One region of the Burkholderia sp. BCC1999 genome, then DNA from elsewhere that is predicted to be linked to it. Evidence: riboswitches for the same ligand, from Rfam matches in the RefSeq annotation. Region 1 holds a riboswitch; the other holds the start of a gene.
What was found. A riboswitch is a leader RNA that binds a small molecule or an ion and turns the genes downstream of it on or off. The one in region 1 is predicted to bind manganese.

Region 1 (5,719 bases):
CGGGCGTCTATCTCGGCATCTACGACGCGCAAAACCGGCCACTGGTCGAACATTCCGACGAGGCCGGCAACACGCTCGTATCGGTCATCACTGCACCGCATCCGGCGGGCAACGCAGGCAGAAGCAGCAGCCCGTTCACCTGCTCGCCGCCCGGCATCGGCACGTCGCGCTGCGTGTATGCACGCACGACGCTGCCATCCGGCGAAGCGATCCAGGTCGCGCTCGCGCGCACCGCGACCGATCGCCAGTCGCTGCTCGAAAGCTATCGCGTCGACATCTGGCTCGCGGCGGCCGTCGGCGCGCTGCTGGTCGGCGCGCTCGGCTACGCGGTCGCATCGCGCGGCCTGCGCCCGGTCGAGAGCATCGGCCGGCAGACGTCGCGCATCGAGGCGCACAACCTGAACGCGCGTCTCGATGCGCGCGGCGGCCCCGTCGAGCTGCGCGAGCTCGCGACGTCGGTCAACCGGATGCTCGACCGCCTCGAACGCGCGTTCGTGCGGCTGTCGCAGTTCTCGTCCGATCTCGCGCACGACATGCGCACGCCGCTCGCGAACGTGATCAGCTCGTCGCAGGTCACGCTGTCGCGTGCGCGCACGACCGAGGAATACGAGGCGCTGATCGATTCGAACATCGAGGAATGCGAACGGCTGCAGCGGATGATCGAGAACATGCTGTTTCTCGCGCGCACCGACAATGCGCGTCAGCACCTGAAAACCGCCGAACTCGACGCGGGCAGCGAGCTGCGCCGGCTCGCGTCGTATTTCCAGGCGCTCGCCGACGAAGCCGGCGTGCGCATCGAGGTGCGCGGCGAAGCGCCGGTCGTCGCGGACGCGACGCTGTTCCGGCGCGCGGTGAGCAACCTCGCGTCGAATGCGCTCGAACACGCGGAAACCGCGTCGACGATCGAGCTGGCCGTTTCGGCACAAGGGAATTACGCGGTCGTCGAGGTCACGAATCGCGGCGCAGCGATTCCGCCCGAGCAGGTCGAACGGATCTTCGAGCGCTTCTACCGCATCGATTCGTCGCGGCACGGTGCGGCGCGCAATGCGGGCCTCGGGCTCGCGATCGTGAAGTCGATCATGGAGCTGCATCGCGGCAAGGTCGAGGTCGCGAGCCGCGACGGGCGCACGACGTTCGCGCTTTATTTTCCGCGCGGCGCACAAGGGTAAGCTGCTTGCCGCGCGGGTCGCATCGGCATGACGGCCGGTACGACGCCAGACACCGCACGACGGCCAGCGCCACCGAACACCGTCACTCCCCCGGCTCGCGCCGGATTTTCGCCTGGCGGCGATTGCGGTCGTTCAGTATCTGGTGCCGGCGATGGTCGGTCATCTTCCTCCAGTCACGCGCCTCGTCGCGCGTGCGCAGGCAGCCGACACAAAAGCCCGTCCGGCCGTCAAACGCGCAAAGTTCGATACAGGGTGATTTCACTGCCACGGTCAGGCCGCCTTCGCAGGCGTCATCACTTCGACGGTCACGTGCGACACGCCGTCGAAACCCTCGATCAGCGCATGGTAGAAACGCGCGTCGCGCACCGTATCGACGGTCTCGACCGACACGATCGCGCTCATGTGGCCGGGGCCGACACGCCACACGTGAAGATCGTTGACCTTGTCGCCAAGCGCCTCGATCGCATGACGTACGCGCGCCGCCAGCTTGCGATCGACGTTGACGTCGAGCAGGATGCCGCCCGTATCGCGCATCAGCCCGTACGACCAGTTCGCGATCACGAGCGCGCCGATAATGCCCGCGACGGGATCCATCCAGACCCAGCCGAACGCGCGGGCGAGCAGCAGGCCGACGATGGCCAGCACCGACACGGCCGCGTCGGCGATCACGTGAACGTAGGCCGACCGGATGTTGTGGTCGCGATGGGCCGCCGTTTGCGAACCGTGATCGTGATGCGCGTGATGGTCATCATCGTCGTGATCGTGATCGTGGTCGTGCCCATGATGATGACCGTGCCCATGGTCATGGCCATGCCCATGGTGATGGCCGCCGCTCAGCAGCCACACGCTGGCGAGGTTCACCGCGAGCCCCAGCACGGCAATCGGAATCGCTTCGCCGAAATGAATGGGAACGGGCGCAAGCAGACGCGCAATCGCCTCGTAGCCGATCAGGATCGCGATCATCGCCAGCACGATCGCGCTCGTGAAGCCGGCCAGGTCGCCCAGCTTGCCGGTGCCGAACACGAAGCGCGGATCGTCCGCATGCTTGCGCGCATAGGTATAGGCCAGCGCGGCGATCAGCATCGCGCCTGCGTGCGTCGACATGTGCAACCCGTCGGCGACGAGCGCGAGCGATCCGAACAGCGTGCCGCCGACGATCTCGGCCACCATCATCGCCGAGCACAGGCCGATGACCATCCACGTCTTCCGTTCGTTCTGCTCGTGCGCATCGCCGAGGAAGATATGGTCATGCCCCGCGCCGAACGCGTCATCCCGGAAAGCATTCATGCTCTGCCCCGATTACTTGAAATAGCTATGCACCACGTCGATCAGCTGCTCGGTCGCGCTGCCTTCGTGTGCGTCAGGTTCGTGCGCATCGACCAGATGCTCGCGAATGTGGTCTTCCAGCACGACGGCCAGCAACCCGTTCATTGCGCCGCGGCAACTCGTGATCAATTGCAGGACCTCGTTGCAGCCGCGCTCGTCCCCGAGCGCGCGCTCGATGGCCTCGACCTGGCCCTTGATTCGACGCACGCGGTTCAGCAACTTCTGTTTTTCACGGACGGTATGGCTCATCGACGACGGGCTCCTGAATAGGGAAGGGGAGTATATATCCGGAAGGCTTCCCCTATAGGGGAGAGGGGTATATTTTTTTGAAGTGAAGGCTTGTCGAAAGAAATCCGCTCGGCTAGACTGCCCTTCGTCTTTGGGGAGTAGCCTGCTTTCCGTCCCCGGAAAGCGAACGCGTCAACACACTCGGCCTGTGGCCGTGGCGCGTTCAGCCTGATCGGCCTGGCGAGACCATGGGCGCATCGCGTCGTTCCTGGTCGGACGTCGGCGGATGCGCCATGGTTCTTCAGCGTCCGACCACGGAGTCCCCATGTTCCCCGCCGTCTTGTCCCCGCGCTCCCCCGCCCGCCCTCCACGTGCCTGCGGAGGTGCCGCATGACCTTCATGCTCCTCGAACTGGCGTTCATGCTGATCGTCATCCTCATCGCGGCCGAGGTCTTCACCAATGCGCTCGAACATCTCGGCGAACGCCTGAAGATTTCCGAAGGCGTGACCGGTTCGCTGTTCGCGGCCGTCGGCACGGCGCTGCCCGAAACGATGGTGCCGCTGCTCGCCCTGGCCGGCGGCACGGCGAACCAGGCCGTGAACGAGGAAATCGGCGTCGGCGCGATTCTCGGCGCACCGCTGATGCTCGCGACGCTCACCACGTTCCTGATGACACTCGCCGTGATCCGCTCGCGCGGGCTGCGCGGCACGATCGCACCGGAACGCACGGGCTTCGTGCGCGACATGAACTACTTCCTCGCCGCGTTCTCGCTGGCCACCGCGGCGATGTTCGTCCCGCATCACAACTGGGCCGTGCGCGCGCTGCTCGCCGCAATGCTGGTCGGCATCTACGTGATGTACGTCGTGATGACGTTCCGCGCGTCGACCCGGCTCGTCGATGCCGGGCACGGCACCGAGGCGCCGCACACGATGTTCCTGTCGCGCGTGGGCCTGCCGACCAATCTTGCGACGATCGCGCTGCAGTTGCTGATCGGCCTCGCGCTGCTGATCGGCGGCGCGAAGGGCTTCATTCACGGCGTGGAAGGCGTGTCGCAGGTGCTCGGCATCTCGGCGCTGCTGCTGTCGCTGATCATCGTGCCGATCGCGACGGAACTGCCGGAGAAGGTCAACAGCGTGCTGTGGATCCGCCGCAAGAAGGACACGCTCGCGTTCGGCAACATCACCGGCGCGATGGTGTTCCAGGGTACGCTGCTGCCCGCGATCGGCATCATGCTGACGCCGTGGGAGCCGCGCCCCGAAGTGCTGACCGGCGTGATCATCACGCTCGCGGCGGCTGCATGGTTGCGCTTCAACGCGCGTACGCGCGGGCTCGCGATCTGGGCGTTGCTCGCGAACGGCGCGGGTTATGCAGGGTATCTGGTCCTGACGCTTGTGCGCTGACGTACTGACGCCAGGACCGGGCGCGCCGGCCGACGGACACGTCGGCGCGGCGCGCTTCAAGGTGCAGGATGCGGGCGACGGTTGCGCCCGCCCCGGACGATCAGGAACCCTTGACGAGCTTGACGATCGTCAGCGTGCCGTCGACCTTCTCGATCCGCACCTTCACCTTGTCGCCCGCATGCGCGTGCGCGAGCATCGCGGCGTCCTTCGCCTTGAACGCCATCGTCATCGCCGGCATCCCGACGTTGTCGAGGGCGCCGTGCTTCAGCGTGATCTTGCCGCTCGCGGCATCGACCTTCTTCACTTCGGCATCGGTCAGCGCGGCAGTCGAATCGGCCGCACCGTCCGACGACATCTTCATGCCGGACATGTCCATGCCCGACATCTCGCCGGCGGCAAACGCCGGTACGGCGGCAACGCCGAGCGCGACGACGGCGGTTGCGGTGGCGATCAATTGATTCATCTTCATCGTGATTCTCCGGTTGGGATGGATGGCACGTTCGTGCCGGAAGGAACTGCATCGGAATGCCGCGCCCGGCCCGCGCTTCGCGCACGACGGCGCTGAAGCAGGAGCCACGCGGCGGGAATGACGAACATCGACAGCAGCGGCGCCGTGACCATGCCGCCGACCATCGGCGCGGCGATACGCTGCATGACTTCGGAGCCGGCGCCGTGGCCGACCATGATCGGCACGAGCCCGGCGAGCACGACGGCGACCGTCATTGCCTTCGGCCGCACGCGCAGCACCGCGCCTTCGCGGATCGCGTCGAGCAGCACCGCATCGGTCAGCGGTTCACCGGCATCGAGCCGGCGCTGCAGCGCGCCCTTCAGGTACAGCAGCATCACGACGCCGAACTCGGCGGCCACGCCCGCGAGCGCGATGAAGCCGACCGACGTCGCGACCGACACCGCATGGCCGAGCGCCCACACGAGCCAGAAGCCGCCGACCAGCGCGAACGGCACCGTCGACATCAGCAGCAGCGCGTCGGCCGCCGAGTCGAACGTGAGGAACAGCAGCACGAAGATCACGACGAGCGTGACGGGCACGACGGTGCGCAACGTCGCCGCCGCGCGTTCGAGATACTCGAACTGCCCCGACCACGCGATCGAATAGCCGGGCGGCAACGCGACCTGTTGCGCGACGGCCTGCTGCATGGCACGGACCGCCGTGCTCAGGTCGACGCCGCGGAGATCGACGTACACATAGCCGGACAGCCGCGCGTTCTCGCTGCGAATCATCGGCGGCCCGTCGGCGATGTCGATGCGCGCGACGTCGCCGAGGCGGATCTGCGCGCCGCGCGCGGTGACAACCGGCAGTTGCCGCAGGTTCTCGAGCGAATCGCGGATCTCGCGCGGATAGCGGATGTTGATCGGAAAGCGCTCGCGCCCCGCGATCACTTCACCGACATCGTCGCCGCCGACCGCCGACGACACGACCGACTGGATATCGGCCACCGACAGCCCGTAGCGCGCGGCGGCGAGCCGGTCGATGTCGACGTCGATGTAGCGGCCGCCGTTCAGCCGCTCCGCGAGCGCGGAGGTGACACCCGGCACGGGCTTCACCGCGGCCTCGACCTGCTTCGCGATCGCGTCGA
Region 2 (5,719 bases), on a different contig from region 1:
GCATGGCCGTCGTGACGCTTGAAGTACAGGTCCATCCCCTTGCGGAAACCGTCGCGGCCGAACAGCGTCTGGTACATCCGCACGACTTCCGAGCCTTTCTCGTAGACGGTCATCGTGTAGAAGTTGTTGATCTCGACGTAGCTCTCCGGGCGCACCGGGTGCGCCATCGGGCCCGCATCCTCGGCGAACTGCAGCTGGCGCAGCACGCGCACGTCCTCGATGCGCTTGACCGCGCGGGCCGCCGATTCGACATCGTCGCCCGCGGCCATGTCGGCCGAGAATTCCTGGTCGCGGAACACCGTCAGGCCTTCCTTCAGGCTCAGCTGGAACCAGTCGCGGCAGGTCACGCGGTTGCCGGTCCAGTTGTGGAAGTACTCGTGGCCGACCACCGATTCGATGTTCGCGAAGTCGGTATCGGTCGCGGTCTCGGGGTTCGCCAGCACGTACTTCGTGTTGAAGATGTTGAGCCCCTTGTTCTCCATCGCGCCCATGTTGAAGTCGCCCACCGCGACGATCATGAAGCGGTCGAGATCGAGCTCGAGGCCGAAGCGCTTTTCATCCCAGCGGATCGAATGGATCAGCGAATCCATCGCGTGACGCGTCTTGTCGAGGTCGGCCGGTTCGACCCACACCTGCAGCAGCTTTTCCTTGCCCGAGCCGCTCGTGATCTTCTCCTCGATCGCGACGAGCTTGCCGGCGACCAGTGCGAACAGGTAGCTCGGCTTGCGGAACGGGTCTTCCCACTTCGCGAAGTGGCGGCCGTCGGGCAGGTCGCCCGAATCGACGAGGTTGCCGTTCGACAGCAACACCGGGTACGCGGCCTTGTCGGCGCGCAGCGTGACGATGTACGACGCCATCACGTCGGGGCGGTCGAGGAAGTAGGTGATGCGGCGAAAGCCTTCGGCTTCGCACTGCGTGAAGAAGTTGCCGCTCGACACGTAGAGGCCAGACAGCGTCGTATTCTGGTCGGGTGCGCATGCGCTTTCGAGCGTCAGCTCGAACGCATCGGGCACGTTCTCGACCGTCAGCCCGTGCTCGTGCGCGCGCACGGCGCCATGCGGAGCGCCGTCCAGCCATGCGCCGACGAATTCGAGCGCTTCGCCCATCAGCTCCAGGTGCGGCGCGGGCGCGGCATCCGGATTGCGGCGCACGCGCATCGTATTCCTGACGATCGTGCGGGCCGGCGCGAGATCGAATTCGAGCGCGACGGAATCGATGAGGAAGGCCGGCGGCGTGTAGTCGGCGCGGCGGATCACGGTGGAGGAGGCGTTGTCGGACATGGTCGTCGAGATCGGTGGAGTGGGGGGGGCGGGCCCGTCACGCGGGCCAGGCGAACCGGGCCATTGTACAAAGGCTTGCGGCTGCGTGCCGGGCGAACTTTTTACCGCTTCCGGCAGTCCGCGTATTATCGGCATCCCGTTACGGTTCGCGCGGTGCGACGAACGGGTGACGGATCGACGAGGATCAACATGAAACGCGATTGGATTTTTCGCGGTGCGGGCTGGGCGGCGGCGCTGTGCGTGGCGCTGCTGACGGGCTGCACCAGCTATGTGACGACCCAGGTCACGGCCTTCTCCGACTGGAGCGGCAGCGACGCGACACGCACCTATGCGTTCACGCGCACCGATGCGCAGAAGAACAGCATCGAGCAGTCGACCTACGAGCCGATCGTCGCGAACGAGCTGTCCGCGTATGCGTTCCGGCAGGTGCCGCCGGCGCAGGCGCGCTATCTCGTCGGGCTGACCTATGCGGTCGGCAGCGATCTCGTGACGGTGCCGCAGCCGGTCTACTACGACCCGTGGTTCGCGCCGGGGCCGTACTGGCGGCGCGGGCCGTGGGGCCCGTGGGGTCCCTGGGGGCCGATGCCGGCCGGCTATGTCGCGCAGACGTACCAGGTGTTCGACTACACGCTCGGTATCCGCATCACCGAGCGGGCGACGGGCAAGGAGGTGTACAACGTGTCCGCGCGCACGACCGGCGACAACGGCACGCTGCTGTACGCGATGCCGTTCCTCGCGCGTAGCGCGCTCGCCGATTTCCCGCTGTCGAACGGCGCGGTCCGCTCGGTCCGGCTGCCGGTCGACAAGCGCGGCGGGCCGGCGGCGCCGGCCGCCAACGAACGCGCGGTGCCGGTTGCACCGGCCTCGGGCGTGGCCGTCGCGAAATAACGCGGTATTCATTTCGGCGCGGCCGTCCGGCCGCGCCGGCCATCCCTTTCCGTCAGACCCCGATACCCAGCAGCGCCAGCGCGCCGAGCACGACGAACAGCACGGCTGCGATCCCGTGCACGAGCTTGGTCGGCAGGCGGTGCGCGAAGCGGTCGCCGAGCAGGATCGCCGGCACGTTCGCGAGCATCATCCCGAACGTCGTGCCGGCCACCACGCCGATGTAGTCCTGGAAGCGCGCAGCCAGCGCGACGGTCGCGATCTGTGTCTTGTCGCCCATTTCCGCGAGGAAGAACGCGACGAGCGTCGCGCCGAACACGCCGAGCCGCGAACGGTTGGCGTTGGCTTCGTCGGCGTCGAGCTTGTCCGGCACGAGAATCCACAACCCCATCGCGATGAACGAGAACGCGAGCGCCCAGCGCATGATCGACGGCGTGACGAGCGCGCCGAGCCATTCGCCGAGTGCGCCGGCGAAACCGTGGTTCACGAGTGTCGCGACGAGCACACCGAGAATGATCGGCACCGGCTTGCGATAGCGCGCGGCCAGGACGAGGGAAAGCAATTGGGTCTTGTCGCCGATTTCAGCGAGGGCGACGGCGCCGGTGGAGATCAGGAAGGCTTGGGACACGGATGGGGTTCCACGGGCCGGTGTTGTGCGTGCGAGCGACGATCCACGGCGCGCCGGGCCCTGATGCGGCGCACTGTGAACCATCGGTCTCGCCAGGCCTAGGTGGCTGCGTCCGCCATGGCCGTACGGCCAAGTCTGTTGACGGACGCCTCCGTCACGATGCGCGCCGGGGGCGCGGGACATCGAGCGGAGCGGCTACTCCCCAATGAGCGGCGAATTCTAGCACGGCGCATTGCGTGCTGGAAGGCGGTCGGGCAGGGTGTCGGGGCCCGATCCGCGTCCGGCTGCCCGGCAGGCGCGGCGGCGAATGTGCCGCGCCGGCCGGGACAGCGTTCCGGCGGGCCGTTACCGTTACCGTTACGCGGCGGCCGGGCGGCGCGCGGCGCCGCGCTCGTGGACGAGCTCGCCGGCCGCGTAGGTGCGGTACACCGCGCGGTCGTCGCCGAGCAGTGCGAACGCGAACAGCAGTTCCTCGAGCGAATCCGCGCGCTTCGTGCGCCGCGCCAGCAGCGGCGTGGCCTGCGGGTCGAGCACGACGAAGTCGGCCTCGGTGCGCGGCTTGAGCGTGCCGACCGTGTCGGCGAGGTCGAGCGCCTGCGCGGCGCCGGCCGTCGCGAGCCAGAACATCCGCGTCGCGGTCAGGTGGTGGCCCGACAGCCGCGCGACCTTGTGCGCCTCGTTCATCGTCTGCAGCATCGAGAACGACGTGCCGCCGCCGACGTCGGTCGCGAGCGTGACGGGCACGTCGTGTTCGCCGGCCTTGTCGAAGTCGAACAGCCCGCTGCCGAGGAAGAAGTTGGACGTCGGGCAGTGCGCGACGACGGTGCGCGTCTCGGCCATCCGGCGGCGGTCCTCGTCGTCGAGGTGGATGCAGTGGCCGTACACCGCGCGCGGACGCAGCAGACCGTAGCGGTCATAGATGTCGAGATAGCTGCGATGGCCCGGGAACAGCTCGGCCACCCATTTCACTTCGTCGACGTTTTCCGCGACGTGGCTCTGCACGAACACGTCCGGATGGCGGCGCGCGAGTTCGCCGCACGCTTCGAGCTGGGCCTCGGTCGACGTCGGTGCGAAGCGCGGCGTGAGCGCGTACATCTGGCGGCCCTTGCCATGCCAGCGGTCGATCAGCTCGGCGCTGTCGTCATAACCCGATTGCGCGGTGTCGCGCAGGAACTCGGGGCAGTTGCGGTCCATCAGCACCTTGCCCGCGATCATCCGCAGGTCGCGCGCGTCGCTCGCCGCGAACAGGGCATCGGCCGACTGCTTGTGCACCGTGCAGTAGACGAGCGCGCTCGTCGTGCCGCACGCAAGCAGTTCGTCGACGAAGAAATCGGCGACTTCGCGTGCATGCTCGGGGTCGCCGAACTGGCGCTCGGTCGGGAACGTGTACTTGTCGAGCCACGGCAGCAGGCCCGGCGCCGGCGACGCGATCATGTCCGTCTGCGGATAGTGGATGTGCGTGTCGATGAAGCCGGGCACGATCAGCTTGTCGCTCAGGTCGTGGACGACCGCGTCGCGCGCGAGCGTCGCCGCGAGCTGTGCATACGGGCCGGCCGCGACGACCTTGCCGTCAGCGACGATCAGGAGGCCGTCGGTCTCGTGGTTCGCGGCCTGGCTCGATTGCGCCGGGTCGCCGTTGAAGGTCAGCAGCTGGGAACGGAAAGCGGTTTGCGTCATGACGAATGGTCCTGCATCAAGGTAAGGCGAACAGAAGAAAGCGATCGACGCCGCACGGGGGCGGGACGGTGCTTCGCGAGCGGTTGCGGCACGCTGCGTGCGGCACGACCGAAGGCGAGTGCGCGGGCGAACGTGGCGGCCGAAGCCGCCAGCCAGTGGTTGCCGGCTAACCTCGCAGCCGTTGCGCTCGTGACCGATGCGGCGGCGAACGGAACGGCACACCGCGACGGCAGGCACGAGCGGGCGACGACGAACCGTGCCGTCGCCACGCGCGCACGCCCGCGACCGGCCCGGCGCAAGGCCGAACCGGTGGTCGCGAAGCGGATGCCGTGTCTCATCTGTCTAGCGTTCCTCGATGCGGGCCGTCACGCGGCCTGCCAGTACGCGTCGAGGCGCGCGTACAGTGCGTCGCGCTGCGCCGGTTCGATGAACGACGCTTCGAAGCCGTTGCGGATCACCGCATGGACTTCGGCATCCGTGAGCTGCAGCCCTTCGGCCGTCGCGAAGTAGTTTTCATTGACGTAGCCGCCGAAATAGGCCGGATCGTCGGAGTTGATCGTCACCGCGACGCCGCGCTCGAGCAGCGCCTTCAGCGTGTGCTTCGCCATGTCGTCGAACACGCACAGCTTCAGGTTCGACAGCGGGCAGACGGTCAGCGCGGTGCGCGTTTTGGCGAGGCGTTCGACGAGCGCCGCGTCTTCGATGCTGCGCACGCCGTGGTCGATCCGGTCGACCTTCAGGACATCGAGCGCTTCGTAGATATAGGCGGGCGGCCCTTCCTCGCCCGCGTGTGCGACGAGCTTCAGCCCGAGCGCGCGCGCCTTCTCGAACACGCGCGCGAACTTGACGGGCGGATGGCCGAGCTCGGACGAGTCGAGGCCCACGCCGATCAGCCGGTGGCGATAGCGCTCGAACAGCGGCAATGCGGATTCGAACGTCGCGAGCGCGTCCTCTTCGGACAGGTGGCGCAGGAAGCACAGGATCAGCTTGCTCGACAGCCCGCGCTGTTCTGCATCGGCGAGTGCGCGCTCGATGCCCGCAACGACTGTCTCGATCGGCACGCCACGCTCGGTGTGCGTCTGCGGATCGAAGAACAGCTCGGTGTGGACGACGTTGTCGGCAAGCGCGCGTTCGCAATACGCGGCCGTCATGTCGTAGAAATCCTGCTCGGTCAGCAGCACGCTCGCGCCGGCGTAATAGATGTCGAGGAACGACTGCAGGTCGGTGAATGCGTACGCGGCGCGCAGCG

Region 2: another riboswitch for manganese. It lies ahead of U5809_RS08405 (TMEM165/GDT1 family protein); the one in region 1 lies ahead of U5809_RS18330 (sodium:calcium antiporter).

Annotation. Positions count from the first base shown of each region.
Region 1 covers NZ_CAJPHP010000011.1:220,994-226,712, forward strand. Annotated here, with positions in the region: gene U5809_RS18310 (heavy metal sensor histidine kinase) at 1-1,169, shown strand, start outside; gene U5809_RS18315 (DUF1289 domain-containing protein) at 1,252-1,437, opposite strand; gene dmeF (CDF family Co(II)/Ni(II) efflux transporter DmeF) at 1,440-2,456, opposite strand; gene U5809_RS18325 (metal/formaldehyde-sensitive transcriptional repressor) at 2,469-2,744, opposite strand; yybP-ykoY riboswitch at 2,865-3,028, shown strand; gene U5809_RS18330 (sodium:calcium antiporter) at 3,114-4,124, shown strand; gene U5809_RS18335 (copper-binding protein) at 4,225-4,593, opposite strand; gene U5809_RS18340 (efflux RND transporter permease subunit) at 4,590-5,719, opposite strand, start outside.
Region 2 covers NZ_CAJPHP010000005.1:48,297-54,015, reverse strand. Annotated here, with positions in the region: gene pepN (aminopeptidase N) at 1-1,280, opposite strand, end outside; gene U5809_RS08410 (DUF4136 domain-containing protein) at 1,470-2,168, shown strand; gene U5809_RS08405 (TMEM165/GDT1 family protein) at 2,221-2,793, opposite strand; yybP-ykoY riboswitch at 2,872-3,009, opposite strand; gene guaD (guanine deaminase) at 3,151-4,470, opposite strand; gene U5809_RS08395 (hypothetical protein) at 4,467-4,808, opposite strand; gene U5809_RS08390 (adenosine deaminase) at 4,836-5,719, opposite strand, start outside.